DNA from 4 places in the Sedimentibacter sp. MB35-C1 genome. Region 2 is predicted to be linked to each of the others. Evidence: riboswitches for the same ligand, from Rfam matches in the RefSeq annotation. Region 2 holds a riboswitch; each other region holds the start of a gene.

Region 1 (7,537 bases), 110 kb from region 2:
GCTGTAGGAATAAATGCAGGCACTGGCGATAAGAGTTTGGAAGAAAATAACCCTCAGGTTAAAGTAATTTATCCAGAAGACGGTACAGGATGGTGGCCACAGCCTGTTGCAATACTATCAGGATGTAAAAATCCGGAAGCTGCAAAAGTGTTCATAGATTGGCTGTTGTCAACAAAGGGACTTGAAGAAGTAGGTAAGGCCCAGAATGCTTTGCTGGTACGTGATGATGTATCTGCTCCAGAAGGAATTTTAAGCCTTAAAGAAATTGAACTGTTCCCTACAGATTTCAAAGCCAACGCATCTGAACGTGATGAGATTCTTTCAAAGTGGAACGAAAGAGTTAACAAATAGAACTAGATTAATATAATAAACAAGCTGTGCATAGAATTTAAGATTCTTTTTCACAGCTTGTTTATTATTAAAGGAGCAGTGATATTTTGATAAGACATTTTAATTACATTAAATTAATACAGATGCTCTTAATTGTTTTTTTAACTTACTTTTGTTTTTTGCCTATTATAAGTGTAATTATATATGGGATATCAGGTGATTTGTCTTTTTTTGATCAGAAGTTAATAGACAGAGTAATAAAACTTTTAGGAAACAGTTTGTTTGTTTCTTCTGTTGTAACGGCCATTTCGGTTTTTTTTGGAATTATTATAACATTTTGTTTAAGAAGAATGCAATTTAAGGGAATAGGCATATTGAGAGTTCTTATGCTGTTACCTTTGGTGAATCCTGCTTTTGTGGGAGCAATTGCATTTATTATGCTTTTCGGAAGCAGGGGGCTAATAACTTATAAAATACTTCATTTAAGCGTAAGTCCATACGGATGGCAGGGCATTGTTATTTTGCAAGTTCTGTCTTTGGTAACATATGCCTATATTCTTATTTCTAGTTCAATTAAAAATGTAGATACAACAATTGAGCAGGCAGCCAGAAATCTTGGAGCATCTGAAAGTACCATACTATTTAAAATAACTCTCCCAATGATGATTCCTGAAATTACATCTGCAGCGTTGCTTGTTTTTTTATCTTCTATGGCTGATTTTACAACTCCTCTTATGATAGGGGGTAAATTTTCCACCCTTGCATCAGATTTGTATGTGCAGATAACAGGAGTGTACAACATGAAAAGTGCAGCAGTTTCAGGAATAATTTTGTTAATACCATGTGCTGCGGCATTTTTTGCTCAAAGGCATTTCAGCACTAGAAAAAGCTATTTTTCAGATGCATCTAATGAAAGGGATATAGTATACGAAAATGTGAGTAAACCTATAAAAATGGCGCTTATTTTCTGCACCTTGTGCTTTGTGTCATTTTTTATAATTAAATTTGGCTTCATAGTTATTGGAGCATTAACAAAAAATTGGGGATATGATTACACATTGACCTTAGACCATGTGAGAGAAGCGCTTTCTATGAACCTTCGGCCATTTGTTAACAGTGTTAAATTATCCTTTGTTACTGCTTTGACAGCATCATTTATGGGGGTTGTATTATCCTACATAATTAACAGAAAAAAAATAATAGTGCCTGTATTTGTAGATTTTATAGGCGTTTTTCCAGCTGCGGTTCCAGGTATTTTGTTTGGCATAGGCTATCTTGTGACATTCAAGTATCCCATATTCGGAATAGGAAAATATATATTACCAAACTTGTCACCGTGGATTATACTTGGTACAAGTGTTATTATATATCTTATATGTATAGCAAGATCATTAAATGTGGCAATGAAATCAGGATATGCTTTGTTGGAACACATTGACCCTGACCTAGAAGATGCTTCGTATAATCTGGGAGCGGGTAAAATAAAAACATTCAGGCTTGTGCTTATGCCTCTTCTTACGGAAGCTGTCGCTGCATCATATTTAAAAATATTTTCAAGTACAATGACAACTTTAGGTGCCATAATATTTTTAATACTTCCAAAGAACAAAGTTGCAGTACAGGTTATATTTCAATCAATAACTCATTCTGCAATAGGAGTTCCTGCTACATTGGCACTGTTGCTGTCCTTTGTTACATTGGCTTTAATGGGAGTGTTTTATGTTATTCTTAACAGAAAAAGTATTACAGATAAGTTTAAGGGGGTGATTCAGCATGAAAATTAAATTGGAGAACATATGTAAGACTTATGAAAGCACTCAGGTTGTTAAAGATGTTTCTATGGAAATTGAAGACGGAGAAATAATGGTACTACTAGGACCGTCGGGCTGCGGAAAAACAACTTTGTTACGAATGATTGCAGGTCTTATTTCAAGAACCCAAGGAAGAATACTTTTTAATGATGTTGATGTAAGTAGTTTTCCACCGCAAAAAAGAAATACGGCAATGGTTTTTCAAAACTATGCATTATTTCCTCATTTAAATGTTGAAGAGAATATATCTTTTGGATTGAAAGTTAGAAAACTTCCCACTTCTAAAATTAATGAAATGGTAGCAAAAATAATAAAAAGTGTGGAGCTGGAAGGTTTAGAAAAAAGAAAGATACAGGAACTATCAGGAGGTCAAAGACAAAGGGTGGCATTGGCTCGCGCTTTGGTAATAAAGCCTGACATACTATTATTTGATGAACCTCTATCAAATCTTGATGAAAAATTAAGAGTGTCTATGAGGCAAAGCATCAAAAAGCTGCAGCGAGAGCTGGGTATTACAAGTATCTATGTAACCCATGACCAGGAAGAGGCTATGTCCATTGCAGACCGCATTACGGTTATGAACAAAGGAGAAATACAGCAGTGCGCATCACCAAATGAAATTTACAGAAATCCTAAAAATTCCTTTGTAGCAAGTTTTGTTGGTCAGGCAAATTTATTTAACTGTCAAGTACAAAGTGATAGCGATAAGAAATATATAAATGTTCTTAACAAAAAAATAAATATTGAAAATGATATAATTGGTGAAACAGTTACTGCGATGATTCGTCCGGAACATCTTCACATAGACAAAGACGGTATTGAAGGTGTGATTGATTTTAAAGAAGAATTGGGACTTATAACCCGTTGCCAGATAAAAATTGGAGATATGAATATTTCTCTTGATGAGCTTAATGCGTCGGAACATCATACTTTAGGTGTTGGAGAAAAGATATTTGTATCCTTCGGAGAAAATGATGTGGTTATACTAAAAGAGCAGTAAATCTTTTCTACAAGCATTGTTTAGCTATAAATTTTTTGACAAAGCTATTTATATATGCTAAAATTTATATAAGAAATAAGGGGAGCCGTAACAGGCTGAGAGGAAGTATTTATACTTCGACCCTAATAACCTGATTTGGATAATGCCAACGTAGGGATAATGCATTGAGCTTAGATTAATGTGAAATATCGTGTTGGTATTTCGCATTTTTTATTTTTTATAAATTCTTTATTATAGCTTTGAGACAGATTTGTTATCATCAGGCAAAGGGGGAGCGCCCTGGGCCTGAGTCTTTAGAGTTTAAAAATAAACAGCGATGGGAGTCCGTGTACGGACTGAGAGGGAGCAATTGAGCTTCGACCGGCCTGAAATAATTTGCACAGGTTTTAAGTCGCTGTTTTGTCATGCCTAGAACCTTTCATATGTTTCAGAGAATTTTATCTTAAGAGAGGTTTAAAAAATGACAAGAAAATCTTCACTGTTCAAAACTGTAGTCCTTTCCATGCTTGTTGCAATCGGAGTAGTAATTTCACCGATTCTCAGAGTTGAAGGGCTGTGTCCTACTGCTCACCTAATAAATATTGTTTGCTCAGTATTGCTGGGGCCGTGGTATTCACTTCTTTGCGCTGTTATGATAGGAATAATACGTATGATATTTATGGGAATCCCTCCGCTTGCTCTTACAGGCGCAGTATTCGGTGCGTTTCTTTCCGGAATTTTTTATCGAATTTCAAATGGTAAAATAATATTTGCCGTTATAGGTGAAATATTTGGTACAGGTGTTATTGGGGCAATTGTCTCATATCCTGTAATGGCATTGATATGGGGCAGAACAGGCCTTACATGGATGTTTTACGTTCCTTCATTTATAACAGCTACAATAATGGGAGGTATGGCAGCATACATATTGTTGAAGGCTTTAAGTAGGAACGGAATGTTACTGAAATTTCAAAAAAGCTTAGGAGTTAATGTTTATGATAAACCAACTTTTAAAAATAAAGTTACAGATTAAAGTAGACAGTCCTCTGATACATTGTATAACAAATCCCATATCAATCAATGACTGTGCAAATATTGTCTTAGCTGCCGGATCCAAGCCCATAATGGCAGAACATCCTGATGAGGTTGAGGAAATAACGGCGTTATCACAGGCGTTAGCTGTAAACTTAGGCAACATAACAGATGTAAGGATAAAGTCTATGATGCTTTCGGGGAAAGTGGCAGCTATAAGTAAAATTCCTTCAATAATCGATGTTGTGGGAGTAGGGTGCAGCAGCTTGAGGCTTAATTATGCCAAGGAATATATATGTAAGAACAAACCATCTGCAATAAAGGGAAACATGTCAGAAATAAAATCACTTTGCAATATGGATTCGCATTCTGTGGGAATAGATGCCGGAAATGATGACGTAATAAATGCGAATACTTTAGTAAGAAATTCTGAAATTGTCAGAGAGCTGTCATTGGCCACAGGGGCGGTAGTCGTTGCTACCGGAAAAATTGATATAATAAGTGACGGAAGAAAAACATATTCAATTAAAAACGGTATTGAAATTATGTCTCATATAACCGGTACAGGATGTATGCTCAATGTTTTAATTGCAAGCTATATTTCATCCGGTAGGATATTAGAGGGTGTAATATTAGGTACGGCAGCTTTGGGAATTAGCGGCGAATTGTCCAGAGACGTAAAAGGTACCGGAAGTTTTAAAACAGCATTGTTGGATAATCTTTATACTTTGACGGATGAATCTATTAAAGAATCTATTAAATTGGAGGAAGTAACCATATGAAATTTGATACTACATTGTATTTTGTTACGGACAGCACAGGAAAAACAGAGAATGAATTTTTGAATGTTGTTGAAAAAGCCTGCAAAGGTGGGGTAACCCTTATACAGCTGAGAGAAAAAAACTTAACTGGAAGAGATTATTTGAAACTTGCATTGAATGTTAAGATTATTACAGACAAATACAATATACCTCTTATCATAGATGACAGAATTGATGTAGCAATGGCATCAGATGCTTCGGGAGTCCATGTGGGACAAAATGATATTCCCGTGAGCTATGCAAGAAAGCTAATGGGAAAAAATAAAATTATAGGTGCCACGGCCAAAACCGTAGAACAGGCACTTGTGGCATATGAACAGGGAGCAGACTATCTGGGAGTTGGAGCAATATATCCGACTACAACTAAGGTTGCTACACGTATAACAGATGTTAGCACATTGAACGATATTTGCAGAGCAGTACCTATTCCTGTTGTTGCAATTGGCGGTTTGAATATAAATAATATTGATATCCTAAAAGAAAGTCCCATAAAGGGAATTTCTGTAGTTTCAGCTGTTATGAAGTCCATAGATCCGGAAAAATCTGCTATGGATTTAAAGAAAAAAGTTGCTGATATGTTGGATAAATAGTACTTACATATTTTGTTTTGTGGCGTTAATTTAATATAGAAATATTTAAAAATTGGACATCCATTTTATCAACACGGCATTATCAATTAAGCTTGCGTCAAAGCGATAATGAGCTGTTACATCCATTGTTGTCCTATTCAGGTAATTTTCTTCACGTTTAGGCTGCCCGGAGTTATGTATAATATAAGCGTGTCCATTTTTATTGCGCTTGTCGGAAACAATGCCAATGTGTTTATTGTTTCCGAAGATTACTATATCTCCTGGCTGCCATTCTTCAATATTGTTAATATCTGTTGTTAGTGGGACGGCATATTCATCAAAAAATACGCGAAGATTTCCTACGCGGCGAAAATCGATATTGCTGTCTATTCGAGTAATATTGGTGTACGCTTCCGTCCTTTTTTGTATATCTGCATCAACCATGTCTTTCAGGGAGTATCCTGCATTTTTAAATGCCCTCCATACAACATCTGTGCACACTCCGATGTTATCGGGAGGATATCCGCCTGCATGGTAGCTTCCGTCATACTTAGGGTGATTTTCGGCATCTGCTCTGGCTCCAAGGAGAAGGTCCTCATAGTCATCTAAACCGTTTTCATTGAAGTCAATAGAGCTGATAACTGTCTCTATGCCGAAGTCCTCCGCTGTGTAAGATTTTTGCGGAATCAAGTTCCAATAATAGGCTGCAAATAGTACGGATGAAATGATCAATGAAAATATGATAATAAATAAAGTCTTATTTTTGAATTTCATAAGGCTTTCCTTTCTGTTTAAATTTAACAATTTCCTTCATAAACATAACTTAAAGCTTCTCGCGCAATATCAGCAAGCTTGTATACAGAGGATATTTTTGTAGCAGGTGCATCTTTCATTTTATAACAAGGGAAAAAACGTGATATGTGTAAAGGTATGTTTTTATCTATAGAAGCAATAAATTTAGATAAATTTCTCATTTCGTCCTCATTATCGTTTTCTCCTGGAATTATCAAAGTTGTTATTTCTATATGGCTGGTGCTTGCGGCCAATTTAATAAAGTTTTTGACAATTTCGAAGTTTCCTCCTATTTTATTATAGAAATCTTCAGTGAAACCCTTCAAATCAATATTTAATGCATCCATAAGCGGAAGAAGTTCATTTATTGGTTCTCCGAAGAAGCATCCGTTAGTTACCAATACATTTTTTAAATTGTTTTCTTTTGCTAAAATGGCACAATCTCTTACATATTCGTAGCCTACGAGAGGTTCATTGTAAGTGTAGGCAATGCCTATATTTCCTTCAGGTTTTAAATCTACAGCTGCTCTGACTAAGTCTTCAGGCTTTATAAATTGATATTTTATGTCGTTCTTTCCTGACATAGATATTTCATAATTCTGACAGAATGAACACTTCAGGTTGCAGCCGAAGCTGCCCACAGATAAAATGCTGCTGCCGGGAAAGAAATTCCTGAGTGGTTTCTTTTCTATAGGATCTAAAGCAATAGCGGAAACCATTCCGTAATTTATTGGGACAACTTCACCGTTAATATTGCTTCTGGCCTTGCATGCTCCTACTTGATTTTCATCCAGCTTGCAATGATGTGGACATATATTACATTCTACTTTGTTCATTTATGTCTAACCACCTCAAATCTTTCCATTCTATAGTTCTCATTAGAATCAATTCCTGCTTTTTTTAGAGCAATGCTTACTTGTTGCTCCGGTACATCAATTCCTTCTAAATTGGGCAGCAACAATCCACTTTTCCTGCCTTTGGATACAATGACTCCATATTTTTTAGGATCTAATTCATTCATTGAACTAATAGCTTCTTTTTCACCAAGTATGTCAACAGAATATTCAATTTTATTTAATTCCTTTTTTGTTACAGGGCTGAACCTTGGGTCTTCTAACCCTGAACTTATTGCATTCTGGATAATTTCGTTGGCTATACTATCTGTTGTGGGTATAATTGTACCTATACAGCCTCTGAGCTGCC
Region 2 (7,537 bases):
AAAGCACCCCGTAGTGAGCCAGGGAAACTTCGCCGGGGCTTGGTTTTGAACCGCCTCCTGCCATAGAGACCCGCGACGAAGTGTGGTGAGGAGAGCGAAACGGCCTGTTCCTTATAAGCCTTTTGCTGCTAAGTAATCCTGATATGCTGTAAATTTTGGTAACCTCCAGCGCCTCTTCAAATGTAAGGTCGGGAAGTATTGTGGGAATTCGCCTTGCAATCATTGTCTTGCCAGAACCCGGAGAACCCAGAAGCAATATGTTATGCATCCCGGCAGCAGCAACTTCTACTGCCCTTTTCATCGCAGCCTGCCCTTTAATTTCCGAGAAATCTTCTTTAGTGGTTTCAGGTTCTCTGCAGTTTTCATATATAACTTTGTATGGTTCAATTTCAATATGCCCATTAAGATAACGAACCAAATCTGAAATGTGCTCGACCGGAATAACATCAATCCCGTCAATTGCTCCACATTCATCCTTATTTTCAGCCGGTACGACAACGCGCTTAAAATTATTATTCCTCATTGAAATCACCATGGGCAAAGCACCTTCGACAGCAGTAATCCTTCCGTCAAGAGAAAGCTCTCCAATAATGCATGTGGATTCACCTATTGCCTTTTCTATCACTTTGCTTGCTGATAATATGCCTAAGGCTATAGGTAAATCTATCTGGCTTCCCTCTTTTTTTAAATTTGCCGGCGCAAGATTAACTGTAATACGGCTTACAGGAAAAGCAAATCCGCTGTTCTTTAATGCAGCTCTGACTCTTTCTCTCGATTCTTTAATAGATACGTCAGGCAGACCTACAATACTGAAATTAGGCAGTCCTCCGGACAGGTCTGTTTCTACATCTATGATATATCCTTCAAGACCATACAGAACACAGGTTTTTATTCTGGAAAGCATAAAACCTCCACACTTTTTTCTGTATTATACCATAATTTTCTAGAATTTTATACAAATTTTTCCTATATTTTTATACAATTTTATTATTCATTACATATCTCTGCAAAGCAATAGGCGCCCTGATTTATTTATCATGGCGCCTATTGTTATTTTTTGTTCCAAAAGTGGTTTAACGGACCGCTGCCTTTTCCCAAGTTCAAGTTTGCTTTCAAAGCTCCGGTAATATATTCCTTTGCATTTAGAATACTTTTCTCAACGTTGAATCCTTCTGCCAAATTGCATGCAATTGCTGATGATAGAGTGCATCCTGTTCCGTGAGTGTTAGGGTTGTCAATTTTTGACTGCTCATACCATGTAAACACACCATCAGCGTACAGTAAATCATCGCTGCAATCTGCTAAATGTCCTCCCTTTATCAAAATACAGCCAGAATATGTTTCAGATATTTTAAGAGCTGCATTTTTCATATCTTCTTTGCTTTCGACTTCAAATCCGCAAAGCACTTCGGCTTCATGAATATTAGGTGTTATAACCTTTGCAAGCGGCATTAGCTTATTTATCAGCATATCGATTGAATCGTCCATAAACAGCCTGCTGCCGCTGGTTGAAACCATGACTGGATCAAGGACAATATTTTGAGCATTGTACTCTATAAGTTTTCGAGAAATTGCTGAAATTATCTCTTTGTTTGAAACCATCCCTATTTTTACGGCATCCGGTATTATGTCGGTAAAAACTGCATCCATCTGCAATTCTACAAATTCAGGAGAAGAATCTAAAACTCCAAGCACGCCTGTTGTATTTTGAGCAGTTAGTGCGGTTATTACGCTCATTCCATATATTTTATGGCTGGACATTGTTTTCAGATCTGCTTGAATCCCTGCTCCTCCACTTGAATCTGAACCGGCAATTGTTAATACTTTTTTCATATTTATCTCCTTACTAAACTATTTGTTGTGATAACAAAAATAATTCCCTGGCTGCATTTTTGATGTCATTTTTGGCAAATATAGCAGATATTACTGATATTCCTTCTATACCTGTACCTTTAAGTTCCAGTGAATTATCGGTTGATATTCCTCCAATTGCAACGACCGGTATTTTTACTGTATCACATATTTTTTTCAGTTCTTCTTTAGAAACCGTCCTTTCGTCTGATTTTGTAAGCGTATTGAAAATTGTTCCCACTCCCAAATAATCAGCTCCTGCTTTCTCTGCGATAACAGCCTCTTCAACCGTACATGCAGACAATCCTATTATTTTATCTTTGCCTAGCTTTTCTCTGGCCGACTTAATCCCCTCGTCGCTCTGACCTATATGTACGCCATCTGCTCCCGATTCTGCAGCAATATCAACATTGTCATTTATTACAAACGGAATCTTATACTTATCTGTAACCACTTTCACTTCAATTGCGGCTCTCAAAAAATCCTGATAGCTTAAGTTTTTTTCTCTTAGTTGTATAAATGAAGCTCCACCCAATATTGCCTCTTCTACAACCTGAGGCAGAGTTTTTTCTCCCAACCAAGATCTGTCAGTTATTGCATAAAGAAGTAGATCTCTACTTTCTAATTTCAAATCTAGCGCCTCCCTCCAAAATTTCAGAATTAATTTTTCCTATATAATCAATTAGATGCATTCTCAGAGACGATGTGCCGCCGTCATTTTCCTTCGTTTTTCTATAAGCCATTTCCCCGCTCAATCCCATTCCACACACCGCTGCTGCAGATGCTTCAAGCATATTATCCCTGTTAGCTCCGCAATAAGCTCCGATTATCGAAGTAAGCATACAACCTGTTCCTGTTATTTTACTCATAGAAGGATGTCCATTTTTAATTACAAAAGCCTTATGCGAATCAGCAACTATATCTATGGCACCTGTAACGGCTATAATCGACGATAAACTCTCGGATAAGCATTTAATGAAATTAACCGCTTCATCTAAGTTTTTTTCTGTTACAGTATCTGCAACATTTGCATCCACCCCTCTTGCGCCGTTTGATTCTGAGCTTCCGACAACCTTGATTTCGGACATGTTGCCTCGTATTACAGAAATTTTAACTTCTCTTAACAGCCTGAATGTAGTCTCAGTTCTTAACTTTGATGCTCCGGCTCCAACAGGGTCAAGTATAACAGGTATATTTATTTCATTTGCTTTTTTACCTGCCTTAATCATAGCTTCTATTGTCCTTGAATTAAGCGTCCCTATATTTATTACCAGAGCATTGCAAATTGAAGTGATTTCTTCAACCTCATCAACATCATCAGCCATTATTGGCGACCCTCCGCAAGCCAGCAGAATATTAGCACAGTCATTTACTGTAACATAATTTGTAATGTTATGTACCAGAGGCACATTATTTTTTACATTGTCTATAATTTCAGAAAACATATTATCTCCTTCCGAATTTAAATTAAGTCATGTATTTTTTCAGAGTTTTTACCCTATATAACCTCTTTAAATGATTCAATATATGAATGACTTATTAATTCAATGTCCTTTCTTTTATGGCTAAAGCAATCATCATATACCCCTACTGTATAAAATCCTGCTTCTCTTGCTGTTATTAATGCAAAATCAGCATCCTCATAGACCGCTATTTCCTGCGGATCTGCATTTAACCTGCTTGCCGCCAGGTAATATATATCCGGTTTGTTTTTCCCAACCCCCACCTCATCGCAGCTGACAATAAAGGAAAAACACTTTAAAACACCATTTCGCTCAAGCGCTGCAGCTGCTAATTTCAAAGGCGAAGCAGTTGCAACACACATGAACACGCCTTCTTTTTTTAATTTTTCTAGATATTCTTTGACATAGGGTTTTAACTTCAGCTCATATCTATACTTATCTTCTATCAGGCTTTTTACTCCCGATATTATTTCCTCAACACTTAAGTTCATTTTAAACCTTTCTATGAAATACTCTGCTGATTCTTCCAAAGACATAGGTGCAATAATTTCGTTCAGGTTTTTCGGAGGCGTAATCTTAAGAAAAGACAAATACTCCTTTCCTATGTTATGCCAAGCAGGCATTGAATCAAGCAATGTGCCATCCATATCAAAAATTGAGTATTTAAACTTCTTCACATAATCCTCCCATCTTATTTTTTAAGATTAAATTTGTCTGCAGCTACACACATTATAACCGAAAGAATCATTACCGGCAACGTACTTCCTATAATTGTATCAGTATTTAAAAATAAACGATACAATATAAATCCTATCCCCCATATAATGAAATTAGTAACATCAACTGATTTTTTCAAGTTGTCCTTTTTTAATATAAAATAATCAGCTATCAAAATAGAAATCATAGGAGCGAAAACCGATCCTATTAAATATAAGAAGTTTTCATATTGTTCAACCGGCGTAAAAACTGCCAGCAAGGTTCCGGATACACATGCCGCAATGGCCATTGTTTTTTCAGGAAGCTTGCTGTTGATAGCATTAAAGCTGACTCCTGCTGAATATACATCCAGAAACGTTGTTGTAACTGTTGAAAATAAAATAATCAGCACTCCCATTAACCCGAATCCTACTTTTAGCATCATCGCAGCAATATCACTTTCGCCAGTATATAACGCTGCTCCAAGGCCTATTGAGTACATAAATACACTTCCTATAAAATACGTAATTACACTTGCACGTGCAGCCACTTTAGGATGCTTGGCATTTTTAGTATAGTCAGAAATTAAAGGAAGCCATGACAATGGCATAGCTATTGAAAGTTCAATTGCCATACCGAAACTCATGCTGCCTGCCACTTCTGCCTGTTCTGTACCACTGAATACAGTAAAGCCTAAAAGTACAGTAAGAATAAACAATCCACCTATTGTAAAGATGTTTATCTTCTCCAAATTTTTATACCCAATCACAACCCATAATAAAATTATTGCTCCGATTATAAAGCTCCAGATTATATCGGATTGGGCTCCTGCACCAGAGTTAAGCATTATTCCCATTGCCTTAGACCCCTGCATTATCATTACAGCTGTCCAACCGACCAACTGTAACACATTGAGCAACGCAAAAAACTTTCTTCCCTGAACGCCGAATGAAAATCCTACGGATTCCATAGAAGATTTTTTGCTTTCCGCCCCTATAATCCCTGAATAATACAATAGTATACATCCGATTATATGACCTATTACTATTGCAATAAAACCTTTTTCAAACCCCAGTGGTACAAATAGTGTTCCTGTGTAAATTTCCGCAATGGATATTGCTGCACCAAACCAAAGTAATCCATTGCTTAATGTTGATGTTTTGTAACTTTCCATAATATAATTCCTTTCATTAAAAATGGGATATGCCGACATGCGGTATATCCCATTTACTTACATAAACAGTTCCCTACGTTGGCATTATCCAAATCAGGTACGGTCGAAACTTTCAGTTTCCTCTCAGCCTATTATTAAGCTCCCGCTTTGTGATTATTAATTTTACTATATTATAATACTAATACTCTCTAATTGCAAAATATTTTTATCATTTAACAATATTCAATTTCCCTATATCAGTTTGCTCTATGTGTGAATTGAAAAATTCTTTCATTACACAAACCATGCTGTACGTATCCATAATACCGGCAGTTTCATAGGATGAATGCATTGCCAGCTGAGCAAGTCCAACATCAACCGTGTTGATGCTTACATTCAGCGAAGCTATATTGCCAAGTGTACTACCACCAGGCATATCAGAGCGGTTTGAATAATGCTGGTACTTCACTCCTGCATTCTCACACAACAATTGGAATACTGCACAGCTTACAGAATCCGTTGTATATTTCTGATTGGCATTATGCTTAATTACTACACCTTCATTCATATATACGCCATTTGAAGGATCGCTTTTTTCCGGATGGTTCGGGTGAACAGCATGTGCATTATCAGCAGATACCATAAATGAAGAAGCAAGGGCACACAAATATTCTTCATCAGCCTTTCCCAAGCTGGAATTAATTCTTTTCAAAACATCCGGCAGAAATGTGGATGCTGCTCCCTGCTTTGTTCCACTTCCTACTTCCTCATTATCGAAACAGCAGTAAACGCTTACGGATTTTGAATTATATCCCTGCATGAAACCTTTCAGTGTAGCATATGCACATTGAAGATTATCAAGCCTCGGTGATGACAAAAATTCATAACCGCCTCCCCATATGCTGGGTTCCATTCGGTTATACAGATACAAATCCGAACTGATTATATTGTCCTTTTGTACATCCGAAAATTCCGCAACCATATCCATTAAATCGCATTCTCCAGCGCATGAAGACCCATACAAAGGCATAAGATCAACCTGTTCGTTGTATTTCATGGCAGAATTTATTTCTCTGTTAATATGTATGGCCACATTAGGAATAATAACCAAGTCTCTATCTATATTAACAAGCCTTGATTCAATACTATTTCCTTTTTTTATTACAATCCTTCCGGCAGCTGACAGAGGTCTGTCAAACCAAGACGAGTAAATCATTCCTCCATATTTTTCAGTATTAAGCTGTATGTATTTATTTTTTGTCTCAATCTTATAGTTGTCCTTAATTTTAAAGTTAGGTGAATCACCGTGAGAAGCCACAATATTAAAGCTGTACTCTTCCAAATCCTCACCTGTCTTAAAAGCTATTATCGAGGATAAATTCCTTGTAACAAAATATTTTTTTTCCTTTTCAATATCCCATTTTTTTCCCTCGCTCAATTCAGTAAATCCATTAGAAATAAGTTCATTCTTTATTTCTTCAACAGCATGAAATGCACTAGGGCTTTTTTTAATGAAATTCATCATTTCTCTCGATATATCCTTATACAATTTTCCACCTCTGAATTATTAAAATTATCATTTATTTTATGATATCACAAAACTTGTTATAATTAAAGCTTCTTCAAAAATTTATAATTTATATTATATAAATAAATTGGGTATATTTTAAATTAATGTTTAAGATATATATAAATATGGTATATCATAAATATCTTAAGTATTTAGGAGGAAAAAATGTATAAGGAAGAATTATCAATCATATCGCAGGCCGTTCTTAACGAAGTAGAAGGCTATGAATTTTATAAGCTGGCCGCAAATCAAGCAACATCACCAGGAACAAAGGAAGCATTTTTAGAGCTGGCAAATGAAGAGCTAAAACATGCCGATTATCTCAAAACCCTATGGAGTAAGCTATCAAATGGCGATAATTTTACAATTGATGACATACTGGAATCCGGCATTGCAGTTCCGTCACCAGAAATATACAAATGGGAAAAGGTAGACAAAAGTAATGCATCAGTAGCTATGTCAGTTTTTGGGATTGGAATTCAGATGGAAAAAAGCTCAATAGAGTTTTATGAAAATGCTAAGTCAAAGGTTTCATCAAAAGAAAGTAAAGACTTGTTTGATATACTGATTGGCTGGGAAAAAGTACATCTTAATCAATTCACAGAGCAATACGATATATTGAAGGAAGATTGGTGGGCTGAACAAGGCTTCGCACCTTTTTAGTTAAAAAAACATGACCACCGGATGAACCGGTGGTCATGTTTTTATGCAGTTTCCCTATTCTTCTTAATTTTTCCCATGTTATCATTTTGACCTATTCCAAGGAATATTGAAGCAATCATTACTACAAGCATAGCATATCCG
Region 3 (7,537 bases), 1.3 Mb from region 2:
TTTCCACCAATTTGTTTTCAACCAGCCATCCGTAGAATGCATCCCATCTTTCCTGGTCAATGTATCCCCATTTTTCAGCGTCTGCAACATATTGATCAGCTAACCATTTCTGGCTTTCGTTAACTATCTCTGAATCCAGCTCCGGAGCTGCATCTAATAAAATTTGAGCGGCTTCCTCTGGATTTTCTATAGCAAATTCATATCCTTTTTTAATGGCTGTCAATGCTTTTTTAACAGTTTCAGGATTGTTTTTTGCAAATTCGTCGTTAACTATCAAAACAGGGCAGTAATAGTCCAGCTCTTTTCCATAGTCGGCAAAATTAAGGTAATTTGTATCCAGTCCCTTAACCTTTGTTGCAATTCCATCCCATGCATAGAATATCCACACTGTGTCTATATCTGTCTGCAAAGCAGTGATAACATCTGTAACTGTGCTTGGAACCATTTCTATATCTTCAAAATTTCCGTCGTCATCTTCTACAATCTTTTTAATTATGGCTTGCTCTATCGGCATATCCCATGTAGCATATGTATGACCTGACATTTTTGCAGGGGAATCTATTCCGTTCTCTTTCAGAGAAATAATACCTGATGTGTTATGCTGTATTAAAGAAGCAACTGCTGTAACAGGTATTGGATTTTCAGAAGCATTGTTAGGAGCTAATGTATCCTGAAAACTAATTCCGAATTCGGCTCCGCCGCCTCCAACCAAAGTATCAGCTCCTCCTTCTGGTGGCTGAAGTATTTCTGCTTCAAGCCCCTGCTCTGCAAAGTAGCCTTTTGACTGAGCAACATATAATCCGGTGTGATTTGTATTAGGTGTCCAGTCCAACACTATTTTCAATTTTGTTTTTTCATCATTACCAGCGTTATCCACCTCATTTTTAGGTTCGTTAGAGCTGCATGATGTCAGCATCAACGCTGATAAAATTAATATGGATATTATGCAAAATACAATTCTTTTTTTGCTTTTCATTTGTTTTTCCTTTCTAGTTAATTATTTTCTTTTTTTGCTCTTTCCCATGGCATTGCAAGTTTTCTCATATACGATACCAAAAGCATCAATATTAGGCTTATGAGAGAAATAAAAAATATCACAGCAAACATTTTGTCAAATGAGTATGACTTTCTTACCCTCGTCATGTACACCCCAAGGCCTGTAAATCCTCCCAGCCACTCGGAAACTACGGCACCCACCACAGAATAGGACACCGATATTTTAAGCCCTGAAAAGAACTGGTTCAAAGCATTTGGAAGTTTAATGTGCATAAAGCATTGAAACCTATTAGCTCCCATAGCCCTCAATAAATTCAGAGCATCGTTATCTGCCGAGCGAAAACCTTCCAACAAGCTTACAGTTATTGGGAAAAAGGTTATTATAACAATCAGCGTTATTTTAGGCAGTATACCATATCCCATCCACAGAACCAAAAGAGGCGCTATGGCAACGGTAGGCACCGTCTGCGTCAGCACAATAACAGGATATACAGATTTATAAAATAAATTAAATCTATCCATCAATACAGCAATTACAAATCCAAGTGCAGTCCCTGCCGTAAGTCCCAAAAATGCTTCAGTTAAAGTAGTTTCGGCATGTTCCATCAGCAAGTCAAAGTCATTTACAAATGCCAGTACAACATCAAAAGGAGACGGCAACATGTACTTAGGTACAATGCCCGCTGATGATAAAAACTGCCATAGTACTAAAATAACGGCTATAGCCATTACAGGCGATACTTTATTTATGATGTTTTGTAACTTTTTGGTCAATAGTCAGCACCCCGCCATCCGGAACAAAACCAATTTTAACGTAAGCTGATACTTTAGGCGCTCCTGCCTTTGCTGCAACCAACTGGCAATTTTTTACGATTTCCATTAGCTGGTCATAGTCTCCCTCTATTGAAGTTTCGCTGGGCCCAACGTAGTAATTTAATCCCGTACTTTTAATATAAGCAATTACCTCGTCAACAATACGTATAACTTCCTGGTCTGATTCAACATGCGGTAAAACTTGAATAGCAATATTTGCGTTCATTTTAAATCCTCCTTATAATATACAATAAAAACCTCCCCGGTAACGGAGAGGTTTGTAAACAACCTTTAAGGTTAATATCCTAATGATATATACAATCCCTACGCCAGCATTACCTGGGTCAGGTTCCAAACAGTTGTTCTGTTTTAGGGTTTTGAACATTTGAGTAGTTCTATCTCAGCCTAATTCTTTAAGCTCCCCGCAGAATGATATTAGCACATGTAAAAAATATTGTCAACCTTTTTTACTCTATGCTTACATCATATAGTAATCAGTTCATATTCACTGCTTCCCAGATTCAGCTTCACAGAATGTTCTATTGCAGACATCCAGTCTGTTTCGGGATGTATATTTTTGAAATGATCATGATGTTCATGTATTTTTTTAGCAAGCATGCTTCCTTCAACAGCTGTCTGACGGTTAACTGCATCCGCACACGCCACGTCCAGAGCAACCGGATCAAAAGATGCGAACATTCCCACATCAGGAACTATGGGTATATCATTCTCACTGTGACAATCACAATAAGGTGAAACGTCAATAACCAAGCTTATGTGAAAATGAGGTCTTCCCCTCAAAACCGCTGCAGTGTATTCAGCAATTTTTTTGTTAAGAATATAGTTGGATTCATCCGAAGCAGACTTAACCGCATCAACGGGACAGACGCCTATGCATCTGCCACAACCCACGCACTTATCATGATTGATGGAAGCCTTGCGCTCGGTCAACGTAATAGCACCGTGAGCACAGTTCTTTGCACACGAACCGCATCCTATACACTTTCTCTGAGAAATTCTAGGCTTTCCGCTGCTGTGCATTTCCATCTTACCAGCGCGTGAACCACAACCCATTCCTATGTTTTTTATAGCTCCCCCAAAGCCTGTAAGCTCATGCCCTTTAAAATGGTTCAGCGAAATAAACACATCGGCATCCATTACAGCACGCCCTATTTTCGCCTCTTTTACATATTCTGCTCCCTCTACTGGTACAAGCGACTCGTCAGTACCTTTCAAGCCGTCCGCTATAATTACATGGCATCCTGTTGAAAACGGCGAAAATCCATTAATATATGCAGATTCTAAATGATCCAGCGCATTTTTCCTTCCTCCTACATACAGAGTGTTGCAATCTGTTAAAAACGGCTTGCCTCCAAGCTCTTTTACCATATCCGCAACAGTCTTTGCGTAATTAGGACGCAAATACGCAAGATTGCCAGGTTCTCCGAAATGTATCTTTATTGCCGCATACTTTCTATCAAAATCAATTTTATTCATCCCAGCCGCCTCAATAAGACGCTTCAACTTCTGCTGCAGGTTCTCATGCGAAGTCGTATGCATATTTGTAAAATATACCTTTGATTTTTCCATATAAGCACCACCATCCAAGTTTTCTGTATTCAGTAAAATAAGCCGCTGTATTTAATTCATATTCAACGGCCGATACACATTAATAATACCATATATTATCAAGTAAATAAACGATTTATTTATTATTAAGTAAATTATTTCCATCATAAAAGTTAATTTGAACCATAATTTAAACCCTTCTATTATTAATAAAGTACGTCCGCAAAATGAACTTTACCCCGGGTTTTAGGGCAATCGTAACAAAACCATTATAATGGCATAGTATGTACTTGAAAATAAATAAAGAAAACAAACTGTAAAAATATTCAAAAAATAAAAAAAGCAAATCTCAAAAACATATACTTTACATACACGAGGAGCAAAATTAGATGATTTAAGCAATAATCAAAACGGCTTTTCATTCCAATTCCAACGTTTTATATTTTCGATATGCGGACTAAAGTATATGCGTATTTATGAATAATAATTATTTTAGTCTATTCCATCCAATACAACACATCCTGGGATATTTCAAATCCAAGTTTTCTTTGCAAGTTTATTGATTTTACATTGTCTTTTTCAATTTGTCCAAAAGGAACCAAATCTTTTTCAAGCATTCTGTTTACCAGATAGCTTTCAAGTATTGTTCCATAGCCAAGCTGTCGGTATTGGGGAAATATTTCTAACAGCCCAATGCTTCCTTCCAAGTGGATCCCAACAAAACCTACAAGTGTCCCATTTTTGTATCCACCAAACAAATTGCCGTTGTCTAATATTTCTTTAATCTCATCATAAGACAGCATGTGGTAGTTTTCCAATACCACTGATATTTGTCTTGGAGTAAACTTTCTTATTTCCAATACATTATTTTCATGAATCTTTTCTTTTTTCATGTACACAGCCTGAACAACTTCTATTTTGTGTGTTAGGCCGAACTTATTCATAATATAATCTACCATAAACCCCTGATGTAACACTATAAGGCTGCAATTAGGTATTTTCCCAACCAATTCTTTTCCTTTATCAAAATTATCCGCAGTTATCATATAGGCGTTGCTCTTTTTCTCTTTTATAAGCATGCCATGATTATCTGAATGTATTATGTCAGCTGTATTTCTTCGTATAGCCTCAATCATGCCCATGTGAAGCAATGGTTTTTTCATTAAGTACTTAATTGTTATATCATTCATATTTTGTACCTCGTGTAAAATTAATCTATTGTGTTATATTGTTAAAATCATTATAATATTTTATTTTGTTTTATAAAAGAAATATTTTCCGTCATTCATTATACAACACATAAAGTTCAGTTTGCAAAGTGCGCCACAAGTCATTTGGTTGATAATTTATCCTGTATATGATAAAATAAATTTTATACAAACCAATTATAAACCTTGCAAGGAGGATTACATTATATGTTGACATTTGAAAGCGATTATACCGAAGGCGCTCATGAAAAAGTATTGCAAAGACTCTTTGAAACAAATATGGAAAAGCTATCCGGTTACGGTAATGATAAATACTGCACTGAAGCAAAAGAAAAGATCAAAACACTTTGCCAATGTCCTAGTGCGGATATTTATTTCCTAGTTGGAGGTACACAAACCAATCAGACAGTAATTGATGCCGTCCTTCAACAGTATGAGGGAGTAATTGCAGCTACATCCGGTCACATAAGCGTTCATGAAGCCGGCGCAATTGAATTTACCGGTCATAAGGTCCTTGAAATTCCTCACGTGCACGGCAAGTTACAAGCAGACACTCTTCTTAATTACATCAAAACTTTTTACGCAGACGAAAATCATGAACACATGGTTTTCCCAGGCATGGTTTACATTTCACACCCTACGGAATACGGAACTCTTTACAGTTTGAAAGAGCTTCAATCTATTTCTCAAATATGCAGTAAATATGATTTACCATTATATTTGGACGGAGCACGCTTAGGGTATGGACTAATGAGCAAAAACACAGATGTTACATTACCTGACATCGCTAAACTCTGTGATGCTTTTTATATTGGCGGTACAAAGGTTGGAGCCTTGTGTGGTGAAGCTGTGATGTTCACTCATAACAATACACCAAAACATTTTATGACAATTGTAAAACAGCATGGTGCTCTGCTGGCAAAAGGACGTTTGCTTGGAATACAGTTTTATACACTGTTTACTGATGACCTGTATTTTAAAATCAGCCGCCACGCAATTGAAATGGCTGAGATACTAAAAAATGCTTTTGAAGAAAAAGGGTATACCTTTTATCTAAACTCACCTACAAATCAAATCTTCATTGTTTTGGAAAATTCCAAAATGAAAGAGCTGCAAGAACAAATTTCCTTTAGTTTTTGGGAAAAGGCAGACGAAAACCATACAGTTGTGCGTTTTGCCACAAGCTGGGCAACAAAAAAAGAAGATGTTGACGCTCTTGTTTCTTTGCTCTAAATATAAGTAGAATAAACAACAGCGACATTATGTTTGGATAGGCGGCTAAAGTCAGCCTAACCATATTGATGTTTCATGCTATAAAATCCTTTTTAGCAAAGGTGTCCTGCCTATTAAGAAGCTTGTTGCCAAACTTCCCATAAACACTGTTATTGCCACAAAAATTACTGATAAAGCAGGGTTGTAGTTAAGTGTATTAATCCCTGCTTTTAATATAAACATGTTGAAAAAATCATGAACAAGGTAGATTCTAAAAGAACAGTCAGATAATATGTATATAAATTTTGAAGTGTTTTGATTAAATTTTATTTTTGAGACTTCATATTTAAAAAAAGTAAATACCGCAATGCTTACAACCATTACGTTAGGGGCAAAATAGCTGTAAAATGTACTGTCCGCCTTGCCCGTCCGCAATGAAATGATATTGGTGAATACATATGTACAAACAAGTCCTAAAATTCCTAATATATAAATAATATTCCTTATGCTTTTATTAAATGTATACTTACTCAAGTAATATCCGCCTACATAATATCCAACATAGCCATATGTGAAAAACAAATCGAATTTATTTATAAATATATCTAAGCCGGTTAAATTGAATATCTTTATTGTTATGGGCAGGACAGATGTAAAAATCACCGAAAGTAAAAGAAAATACTCGGCTGCTTTTTTATCCACCGCAATCTTCCTCAAAAATGGCGTAATAACATACAACCCTACAATCATATATAGATACCATAAATGGTAATGCCCGAACATGAAACTTTTTATAAATGCCTGCCTGTTAAAAGTATCATAGTTTGATATATTTGCATACGCAGCATACAGCAGAGACCATGAGATAAAAGCAATTACAATTCTTAATATATATTTTGAATAAATATCTTTATAGCTAATATTTTTAGCAGGATTCAATAAAAACATCCCGCTTATCATTACAAATATAGGAACTCCAAATCTTACCAGACTGTCATAAAAATTAAATACATTCCATTCATATGTACCTAATGCGGCATTACCCCAGTTACCAGCTGCAACATGGAGCAGCACTACGGAAAATGTAGCAGTTATTCTCAATAAATCAACATATATTATACGATTATTCATTTGTTGCCCTCTTTAGTTAATATACTAATTATAACAAATTTCTAAAATTTTACAATATAAAATAGCCGCTGCCGGCAATCATTAACTAAATGTGCTCAGCACAACGGCTATTTCTTTTTTTATTAAATTAGTAGGGACTTTTTATATTTAGATTTGATTAATCCAGGTATCTGATTCCATTTATTTTTTTAATTCCCAGACCAGGTTCGGTATTCAATGTAATTTTAGATTCATTGAATACTGCTCCGCCTTCTACAGGATCTTCGCTGCAAAGAACAGGTCCATCCAAATCTATTTTAGTTATGATGCTTTTTGCAGCCGCCAAATGAACTGCCGCATTTACACTTACCTTTGCTTCCAGCATGCATCCAATCATGCATTCAACTCCATATATTTCGGCAATCGAACAAATTTTTAAGGCGTTATGCAAGCCTCCTGTTTTCATCAATTTTATATTAATGAAGTCCGCAGCTCTCTTTTGAAGAATTGTCAGAGCATCTTCCGGTGAAAATACTGATTCATCGGCAAGCAGCGGAATTGATACATTGTCTGTTACATACTTCAGTCCATCAATGTCGTGAGCAATAACAGGCTGCTCAACAAATTCT
Region 4 (7,537 bases), 150 kb from region 2:
AGTATCTATGAAAACAATCTGAGCCTCATCATCGGTGTAGACTGTTCTTATTTTGTTTCTTGTAGTCTGCGGTTTATTCGACATTATGGAAATCTTTTCACCTATCATTGAGTTCATAAGCGTAGATTTTCCTACGTTTGGTCTTCCTATTATTGTAACGAATCCTGATTTAAACATTCTTTTCCTCTTTCGTTTTTATTCTAAATCCTCCGGCCCAAAACTATTAGGCAGGAGCTCATCTAATGTATATACTTTGTATGAATCTATGCTTTTGGCACATATAACCTTTATATTTCTTCCAAATTCAACTAAAAACTGCCTGCAAACTCCGCAAGGAAATGAAGTCTTTGTTTCGCTTCCGATAACGGCAATTTTTTCAATATCTCGGTAACCTTCGGATATGCACTTGGAAACGGCTACTCTTTCAGCACAAATTGTAGGAGAGTAGGAAGCCGATTCTATATTGCAGCCGGTAAAAACTTTGCCGCTTTTAGTAAACACAGCTGCTCCTACCTTGAATTTAGAATAAGGGCTGTAAGATTTTTCTCTCGCTTCTATAGCTATTTTTATCAATAATTTATCTTCCATACTATCATCCTTTTTATTTATTCAGCTGCAACGCAGCTAACGCTGTCCACTATTTGAATCCATGTATTTCCGGGGTTAAATTTAAGCTGTTCCCCATCTATGTAAAATCTTGTTCTTTCCTTTTCGGAATCCTTTTTCCAAGTAATATTTACAAATTCTCCATTCGTAAAATACATTCCTTCTCCCGTACCTATTGTTTTCAGTTTAAGCCTGCCTTCACTGTCCAGTACGCTCTTAGGAGCCTCTAAAACTATTATATTCTTAGTTTCAAGCTGCTCTTTGTCTAATTCATCCAAATGTTTTTCGTTGTCTTTAAAACGCAAATAAAGCCCTGATTCATCGTCATACACATATTCGGTAGTATTTTCTTTATTATATGCAATATTGATTTTTTTAGCGTTTACACTGTCATATTTTTTAGAAAGCGAAACAGACTTATCATTGAAATCATATTTTTCAAATGATGCATCAGATCTGAAACCCAGTCTTTCCGATTCGTCTCGGATGGATTGCAAAGTTGTGTACATATTGTGGGGAGCAAACTTTCCCGTATCGTTGTAGCGCCACATAGCGCCTGAATACAGTCCGTCTACTTCTGCAGTGCCCAGTCTTCTTATTTCTGAAAAAGCCTCCTCACTTCCGCCAACATGCACAAACACAGCATCATTTTCCATTGCGTAATAAATTATATAAGGCCTTGCACTTCTTACCGGCCCTACAAGCTCAGGTTCCTTTGCCAGATACACAGCAAGGTATCTTGTATATGGATACTCTACCTCAAACTCATAGACTATTTCCGCGTCCTTCAATCCCGACTGCCACCTAGCATCAGGATGATTGTCCAATGACAGGGCTACAGGTCTTTTAGACAATTCTTCAGGGTAATATTTCAAGCCGTCAAGAGGGGAAGCAATCTTGTTTGGGTCATCCTCCTGCTTTTCTGTTTCTTCTGTTTTTAGTATTTTTTCCTCTTCTGCCGGTGCTTCCGACTTCTCGGCATCCTGCGGTACAGACGTTCTGCTGCTGCAGGATACAGCAAAGACCATGACTAAAACCATTATATAAGACAGTATTTTTTTCATAAACAATTCCTTATTTATATATTTTAAGCCTTTTCATAATATCTTTTTCTTTTGAGCGCATTTCTTCCTTTTCGGATGCATTCATATGGTCATATCCTAACAGATGAAGCATGCTGTGCACTGACAGGTACAGCATTTCTCTTTCCAGACTGTGGCCGAAATCATTGGCTTGTTCAATTATTTTCTGAGTTGAAAGCACAATGTCACCAAGTATAATAACTCCGTTAAATTCGTCATCATCCATTGGAAATGACAATACATCTGTTTCTGAGTCAACATTCCTGTAATCTCTGTTAAGTTCCTTTATTTCATCGTTGGTAACGAAGGAAACACTCACCTCGTAGTCTCCCTCACACCCTTCTTCTTCAAGCACAGCATCTACAGCCTTTTCAATAGCCTTCATATTTTCGTCTGTAATTTCCATTACATCCTGTCTGTTATCAAATAATACATTAATCATTTTTTCCCTCGTATCTTTCGTATGCTTTAATTATGTCTTGAACTAGCTTATGTCTTACAACGTCTGTAGTGTTAAAATACATGAATCCTATATCTTCAATATCTTTTAAAATCCTTGCAACGGTCTTAAGTCCGGACTTCTTTCCAGCAGGAAGGTCTATCTGGGTAATGTCCCCCGTTATGACTGCTTTCGATCCGTAGCCTATACGCGTCAAAAACATCTTCATCTGCTCATTTGTTGTGTTTTGAGCCTCATCAAGAATGATGAAGGACGAATCTAGAGTACGACCTCTCATATATGCGAGTGGAGCAACTTCAATAAGCTGCTTTTCTACGTTTTTTAGGTAATTTTCAGGTCCCATTATGTCAAACAGAGCGTCATAAAGGGGTCTAAGATATGGATCAACCTTGTCTTGCAGATCACCTGGCAGAAATCCCAGTTTTTCTCCTGCTTCCACCGCAGGCCTTGTGAGAATTATCCTGTCAACTTCTTTTTTTCTGAAAGAATTTACTGCTGCGGCAACTGCCAGATAAGTTTTTCCTGTACCGGCAGGGCCAATTCCAAATGTTATATCCTTCCTGTTTATAATATCCATGTATCTCTTCTGCCCCACTGTTTTAGGTTTAATAATTCTACCCGATGCGGTGGTGACAATTACGTCTTTTAATACTTCACTATAGTCTATACCGGAATTTGAATTGTTTGCTTCAATTAAATAAACTACCTTCTGGTCGCTTATCTCTCCTTCCGTGTCAATTACATTAATCATGTCTTTTAATATCTTAACGACTGCTTCTGTTTTCTTCTTATCTCCTGTAACCTTGATGACACCGCTTCTTATAAGTATATTGACGTCAAAATAGCTTTTTATTATTTTAATATTTTTGTCATGAATTCCTAAAAGCTTTATAAGGTTATCTTCATTTGCCATTAAAACATTTTCTTCGTACAGCTCCATTAATCCTCCTAGAATAATCTATGTTGTTCCATCTTCGTTGTCGGCGGGCATCATTGGATACAATCTTACCTTTTCGCCTATGTCTTCGATAATTTCAATTTGCGCCCTGAGATAGTAATATTTTTCATCCTCTAAAAAATTTATGGATGATTTCAGTATTTTAGCATCAGCGCCGCATTTTTTCAATAGATCATCGTACATATTAACAGTCATAGTGTTTTTTGCTGTAGCTTCATCTATTTCAAACGGTTTGAGCTCCTGTTCATAGTATGTTCCTTTTACAAGCGCAATATCAGATAAATTTGAAATTATCGGTATGTTAATTATTTTCTCCCTATAATTATAATTTTCATAGGGATCTTTGTCACCTATTATTTTAATACCATTGCCATTTATTTGCAAGTAATAAACATTTTTACTTTTGTTTGTAGCTGTTTCAATTTCCCTGAGCTTTTCCTCCTTCATTTCAAAATTGTAATATGTCTTGCCGTAGATAGTTCCTTCAGAAGGGACCATCATAAATTCATCGGAATTTTTATTTTTGACCATTCCCATAACCAAAGTCTGCCCTTCATAAACTACGTCCCCTTCCTTGACTACAGGTTGGCCGCTCTTTGCTATCACTTTATTTATTATGGCATTTTTAACTGAAATAATGCTTGATGGCTCGTTGGTTTTTATTTCTGCCTTTTCAGGAGTTTTTTCTTTCACAAATATTATTAAATTTGATCCTTCTATATACACCTCAACAAATTTAAAATTTTCAAACTTGCTGTAAAGAAGAGTCTCTATTTTTTTAGCTTTTATTTCTGTGTGAGCAATAGGAATTTTTATGCTGTTTTCGTCCAAAGTCCTCATTATTTCTTTAGCTGTAAGATTTGTTGTACCTACAATCTGCACGCTCCATACCAGAGATGATATTATGTAAAGGCATATAAAAAGAATAAAAAGCCCAACAATAAAGCCTTTGCGAACTCTTAATTTTCTGAGTTTTAATGCAAAACCTTTTTTGCTGACTGCCTCTGTCTTTGTTTCTCGCAATATTTCTTCATACTTTCTGTAATCTTCATATGAAATTTTAAACCTAACGGATTCCTCGTTTTTTTCTACATCCCACATTCGAATGCCTTTTCTTCGGAGTAAATTTATTATTTTTTCGCAGTTAGATGCCTTAAGCCGCACTACAACATAGCCTCTCAATAAATACATCAACTTAAATATAAGCATACTTACTCCTTCTTGCCAAATATAATTTGATTGATATTTCCTCTTATAATTACATTATAGTTATTTATCTCTTCTATCTTAAATTTCGATCCCTTTATCAAAATGGTGTTTTCTGCAGTCTTTATCCCAACCTCATCATTTTCGTATACAGTCATACCCAAATGGTTTTCAATTATGACTTTTTTATTTCCATGCATTTTTAAATCAAAATTGTCCGACAATGCATCATTGGGGATTTCTAAATCATCCGCCAGCTTGCTCCTAAGGTTGTTAAATTTTCCCATACATACCTCCTTATGGCTTGATCATGCTTAAACATGAGAGTTGTCTTATAATAAATTATGCATAGGTAACTTGTACTATGATAACACCTGTGGGCATCTTTTTAAATATATAATCAAAGCAGCAATTGTATAAAATTATTAATTATTTCTGATTTTGGTGATAATTTTATTGGCAGATATTTGTTAAATGTTGACACACATTTAATATGATAGTAAAATATAAACAGCAGGGGAACTGGATTCAGTTGAGAAGGTTAAAACCTAACCCTTTGAACCTGACGGTTAACACCGTGGTAGGGAGCGATATTGCTATTATTTATAACGCTTGCCTTTCAGGTGGGCGTTTTTTATTTGCCCCCAATATTCCCAGGCTCTGCCAGCCTAAAAATATAGGCTGAAACCAAAATAACGGAGGTATTCATGAAGTACAAAACACAGATGGAAGCAGCAAAAAAAGGATTTATTACTAAGGAAATGAAAGTCGTTGCAGAGAAAGAAGGCATGCAGGCTGATAAGCTTTGTCAGTTGGTAGCGTGCGGCCAGGTAGCAATTCCGGCAAATATTTATCACACTTCTCTGTCACCTGAGGGAATAGGGACCGGACTTAAAACCAAAATTAATGTAAATTTGGGTATTTCAGGAGATTGCAAGGATTACAGCCTAGAAATTGAAAAAGCCAAATTATCGCTGAAATTCGGATGCGAATCAATAATGGATTTGAGTAACTACGGAAAAACAAATTCCTTTCGCAAAGAGTTAATTGCAATGTCCGGTGCTATGATAGGAACAGTACCTATGTATGATGCGGTGGGCTATCTTGAAAAAGAGTTGTCTGAAATATCCGCTCAGGACTTTTTTAGTGTCGTTGAAGCTCATGCAAAGGAAGGCGTTGATTTTATGACGATACATGCCGGCATAAACCGACGTGCCATAGAATCCCTAAAGCGAGAAAAACGTCTTACAAATATAGTGTCAAGAGGCGGCTCTCTATTGTTTGCTTGGATGGAAATGACAGGAAACGAAAATCCGTTTTTTGAATATTATGATGATTTGCTAGGTATACTCAGAGAATATGATGTTACCATAAGCCTTGGTGATGCCCTGAGACCAGGATCTATTGCAGATAGTACCGATGCTGCTCAAATCAGTGAGCTGATTGAAATAGGCAATTTAACAAAACGTGCGTGGGAACAAGATGTTCAGGTGATGGTTGAAGGTCCGGGACATATGGCCATGAATGAAATTGCCGCCAATATGACTCTTCAAAAGCGTATTTGCCACAATGCTCCGTTTTATGTGCTTGGACCTATTGTAACAGACATTGCTCCAGGATATGATCATATAACTTCAGCCATTGGCGGTGCAATTGCTGCGGCAAACGGAGCTGATTTTCTTTGCTACGTTACTCCGGCTGAACACCTGCGTCTGCCGGATCTTGACGATGTTAGAGAAGGAATAGCTGCCAGCAAAATTGCTGCTCATGCTGCTGACATCGCAAAGGGAATCCCAGGGTCAAGAGATATGGACAATCGAATGAGTGATGCACGCAGAAGGATAGATTGGGAAGAAATGTTTTCGCTTGCCTTAGACGGAGAAAAAGCGAGAAAATATTTTGAAAGCACACCTCCTTCGGACAAGAACAGCTGCTCAATGTGCGGAAAAATGTGTGCAATGCGTACAACAAACCACATATTAGAGGGAAAAAAGGTAGAACTCTGTAAATAATTTGAAAATAACAGGAGGTTTTTTAGAAAGAAATTTCTAAAAAACCTCCTGTAGCTTACACGCTTTTTTTAACTCCGATTTGCCCTCTGTTTTCAATTATATAGTCTCCGGCTTTGTATATTCACTGGCTTTATTTCATCATGGTTATAAGTGATATATACATATGTACTATTGGCATCATTTATGTTTTCCGGTGTAATTTTAGTATTCAACAACTTACTCAGCAAAGCAGAACTTGTTTCCGACCTTATTACCTCTAGGTTGCTTAAAGCAATATCAATATTTTTTAATTTATCCGGTGATATTGAGCTCGCCCCTAAATAATCTGTTGAAGCAGATGAAAGATTATCTATTAAGACTTTGTATGCTGAGTTTACAGTAAATGTAAAAATATTGACAGATAAAATAAAAATGATTATTGAACATATTAAAATTACAAAGCTTTTTTTATTTTCTTTGCTCATCCTCTGTCCCCCTTGTTTTTCAATTACATTTAAATGTATCTTCATAGAATGTAGCTGACTGTTAATAATGTAAGTCCCAGGACAGACATGAAAATTTTTCTTCGCTGCCTCCCCTGTAGATTATCGTAAGAATATTAAATTTTAACAAATAATTCCCCTCATATAATATATGACGAAAGGCAGTAAAAAAAGTTTCAAATTTTTTCATATTTTTTTATAAATGTTATTTATTTACTTTTATTTTAAAAAACTTTATTAATGCAAAATAAGGTAATTCCCTAAAAAAATTCAGGGAAAAATATCCCTGAATTTTTATTTAGGTCCGCAAATTACTGGCTGAAGCTGCTTTCCTTCCAAAGCCATTTCAATTGCCGGAATTATATTGTCAATGTGTGCAGTCATGGAATTCGGTTTACCATTATAGTTATCCTGTCCAAAAGGTACGAAGTAAATATTTTTTGTATTATACAGCCTTGCTATGTTTTCAAAATTCATTCCAAGTGCGTCATTTGTTGAAATAGAAATAACTACAGGTTTATTTCCTCTGAGGTGCGCTTTTGCCGCCATCAGGACGGGTGTGTCTGTAATTGCGTTGGCAAGCTTTGCTGCCGTATTGCCTGTGCAGGGGGCAATTAAAAATACATCGAACATGTTTTTAGGCCCCACAGGCTCAGCTCCTTCAATTGTTGTAATCGGCGGTTTCCCTGTTATTTCAGATAAAATTTGAATGTAGTCCTCTGCATTCCCGA

What was found. A riboswitch is a leader RNA that binds a small molecule or an ion and turns the genes downstream of it on or off. The one in region 2 is predicted to bind thiamine pyrophosphate.
Region 1: linked by a shared signal. The riboswitch ahead of thiW (energy coupling factor transporter S component ThiW) and the one ahead of cytX (putative hydroxymethylpyrimidine transporter CytX) in region 2 are both predicted to bind thiamine pyrophosphate.
Region 3: linked by a shared signal. The riboswitch ahead of RBQ61_RS17205 (thiamine-binding protein) and the one ahead of cytX (putative hydroxymethylpyrimidine transporter CytX) in region 2 are both predicted to bind thiamine pyrophosphate.
Region 4: linked by a shared signal. The riboswitch ahead of thiC (phosphomethylpyrimidine synthase ThiC) and the one ahead of cytX (putative hydroxymethylpyrimidine transporter CytX) in region 2 are both predicted to bind thiamine pyrophosphate.

What each region holds. Positions count from the first base shown of each region.
Region 1 is NZ_CP133188.1:2,161,321-2,168,857, forward strand. It holds gene RBQ61_RS10325 (ABC transporter substrate-binding protein) at 1-351, shown strand, start outside; gene RBQ61_RS10330 (iron ABC transporter permease) at 510-2,114, shown strand; gene RBQ61_RS10335 (ABC transporter ATP-binding protein) at 2,104-3,141, shown strand; TPP riboswitch at 3,210-3,315, shown strand; gene thiW (energy coupling factor transporter S component ThiW) at 3,602-4,153, shown strand; gene thiM (hydroxyethylthiazole kinase) at 4,116-4,934, shown strand; gene thiE (thiamine phosphate synthase) at 4,931-5,563, shown strand; gene RBQ61_RS10355 (DUF1287 domain-containing protein) at 5,609-6,316, opposite strand; gene amrS (AmmeMemoRadiSam system radical SAM enzyme) at 6,340-7,170, opposite strand; gene amrA (AmmeMemoRadiSam system protein A) at 7,167-7,537, opposite strand, start outside.
Region 2 is NZ_CP133188.1:2,267,188-2,274,724, reverse strand. It holds gene RBQ61_RS10855 (YifB family Mg chelatase-like AAA ATPase) at 1-904, opposite strand, end outside; gene thiD (bifunctional hydroxymethylpyrimidine kinase/phosphomethylpyrimidine kinase) at 1,051-1,833, opposite strand; gene thiE (thiamine phosphate synthase) at 1,847-2,482, opposite strand; gene thiM (hydroxyethylthiazole kinase) at 2,466-3,296, opposite strand; gene RBQ61_RS10835 (HAD family phosphatase) at 3,350-3,991, opposite strand; gene cytX (putative hydroxymethylpyrimidine transporter CytX) at 4,006-5,184, opposite strand; TPP riboswitch at 5,238-5,340, opposite strand; gene RBQ61_RS10825 (M18 family aminopeptidase) at 5,393-6,712, opposite strand; gene RBQ61_RS10820 (ferritin family protein) at 6,899-7,396, shown strand; gene RBQ61_RS10815 (Na+/H+ antiporter NhaC family protein) at 7,438-7,537, opposite strand, start outside.
Region 3 is NZ_CP133188.1:3,537,400-3,544,936, forward strand. It holds gene RBQ61_RS17195 (ABC transporter substrate-binding protein) at 1-976, opposite strand, end outside; gene RBQ61_RS17200 (ABC transporter permease) at 994-1,770, opposite strand; gene RBQ61_RS17205 (thiamine-binding protein) at 1,739-2,035, opposite strand; TPP riboswitch at 2,114-2,244, opposite strand; gene RBQ61_RS17210 (DUF362 domain-containing protein) at 2,293-3,399, opposite strand; gene RBQ61_RS17215 (GNAT family N-acetyltransferase) at 3,876-4,568, opposite strand; gene RBQ61_RS17220 (low specificity L-threonine aldolase) at 4,794-5,819, shown strand; gene RBQ61_RS17225 (acyltransferase) at 5,898-6,929, opposite strand; gene RBQ61_RS17230 (dipeptide epimerase) at 7,087-7,537, opposite strand, start outside.
Region 4 is NZ_CP133188.1:2,416,380-2,423,916, forward strand. It holds gene era (GTPase Era) at 1-177, opposite strand, end outside; gene cdd (cytidine deaminase) at 196-588, opposite strand; gene RBQ61_RS11575 (DUF3048 domain-containing protein) at 606-1,670, opposite strand; gene ybeY (rRNA maturation RNase YbeY) at 1,681-2,130, opposite strand; gene RBQ61_RS11585 (PhoH family protein) at 2,123-3,088, opposite strand; gene RBQ61_RS11590 (sporulation protein YqfD) at 3,107-4,315, opposite strand; gene RBQ61_RS11595 (YabP/YqfC family sporulation protein) at 4,318-4,599, opposite strand; TPP riboswitch at 4,818-4,916, shown strand; gene thiC (phosphomethylpyrimidine synthase ThiC) at 5,020-6,324, shown strand; gene RBQ61_RS11605 (hypothetical protein) at 6,417-6,788, opposite strand; gene RBQ61_RS11610 (dipicolinate synthase subunit B) at 7,101-7,537, opposite strand, start outside.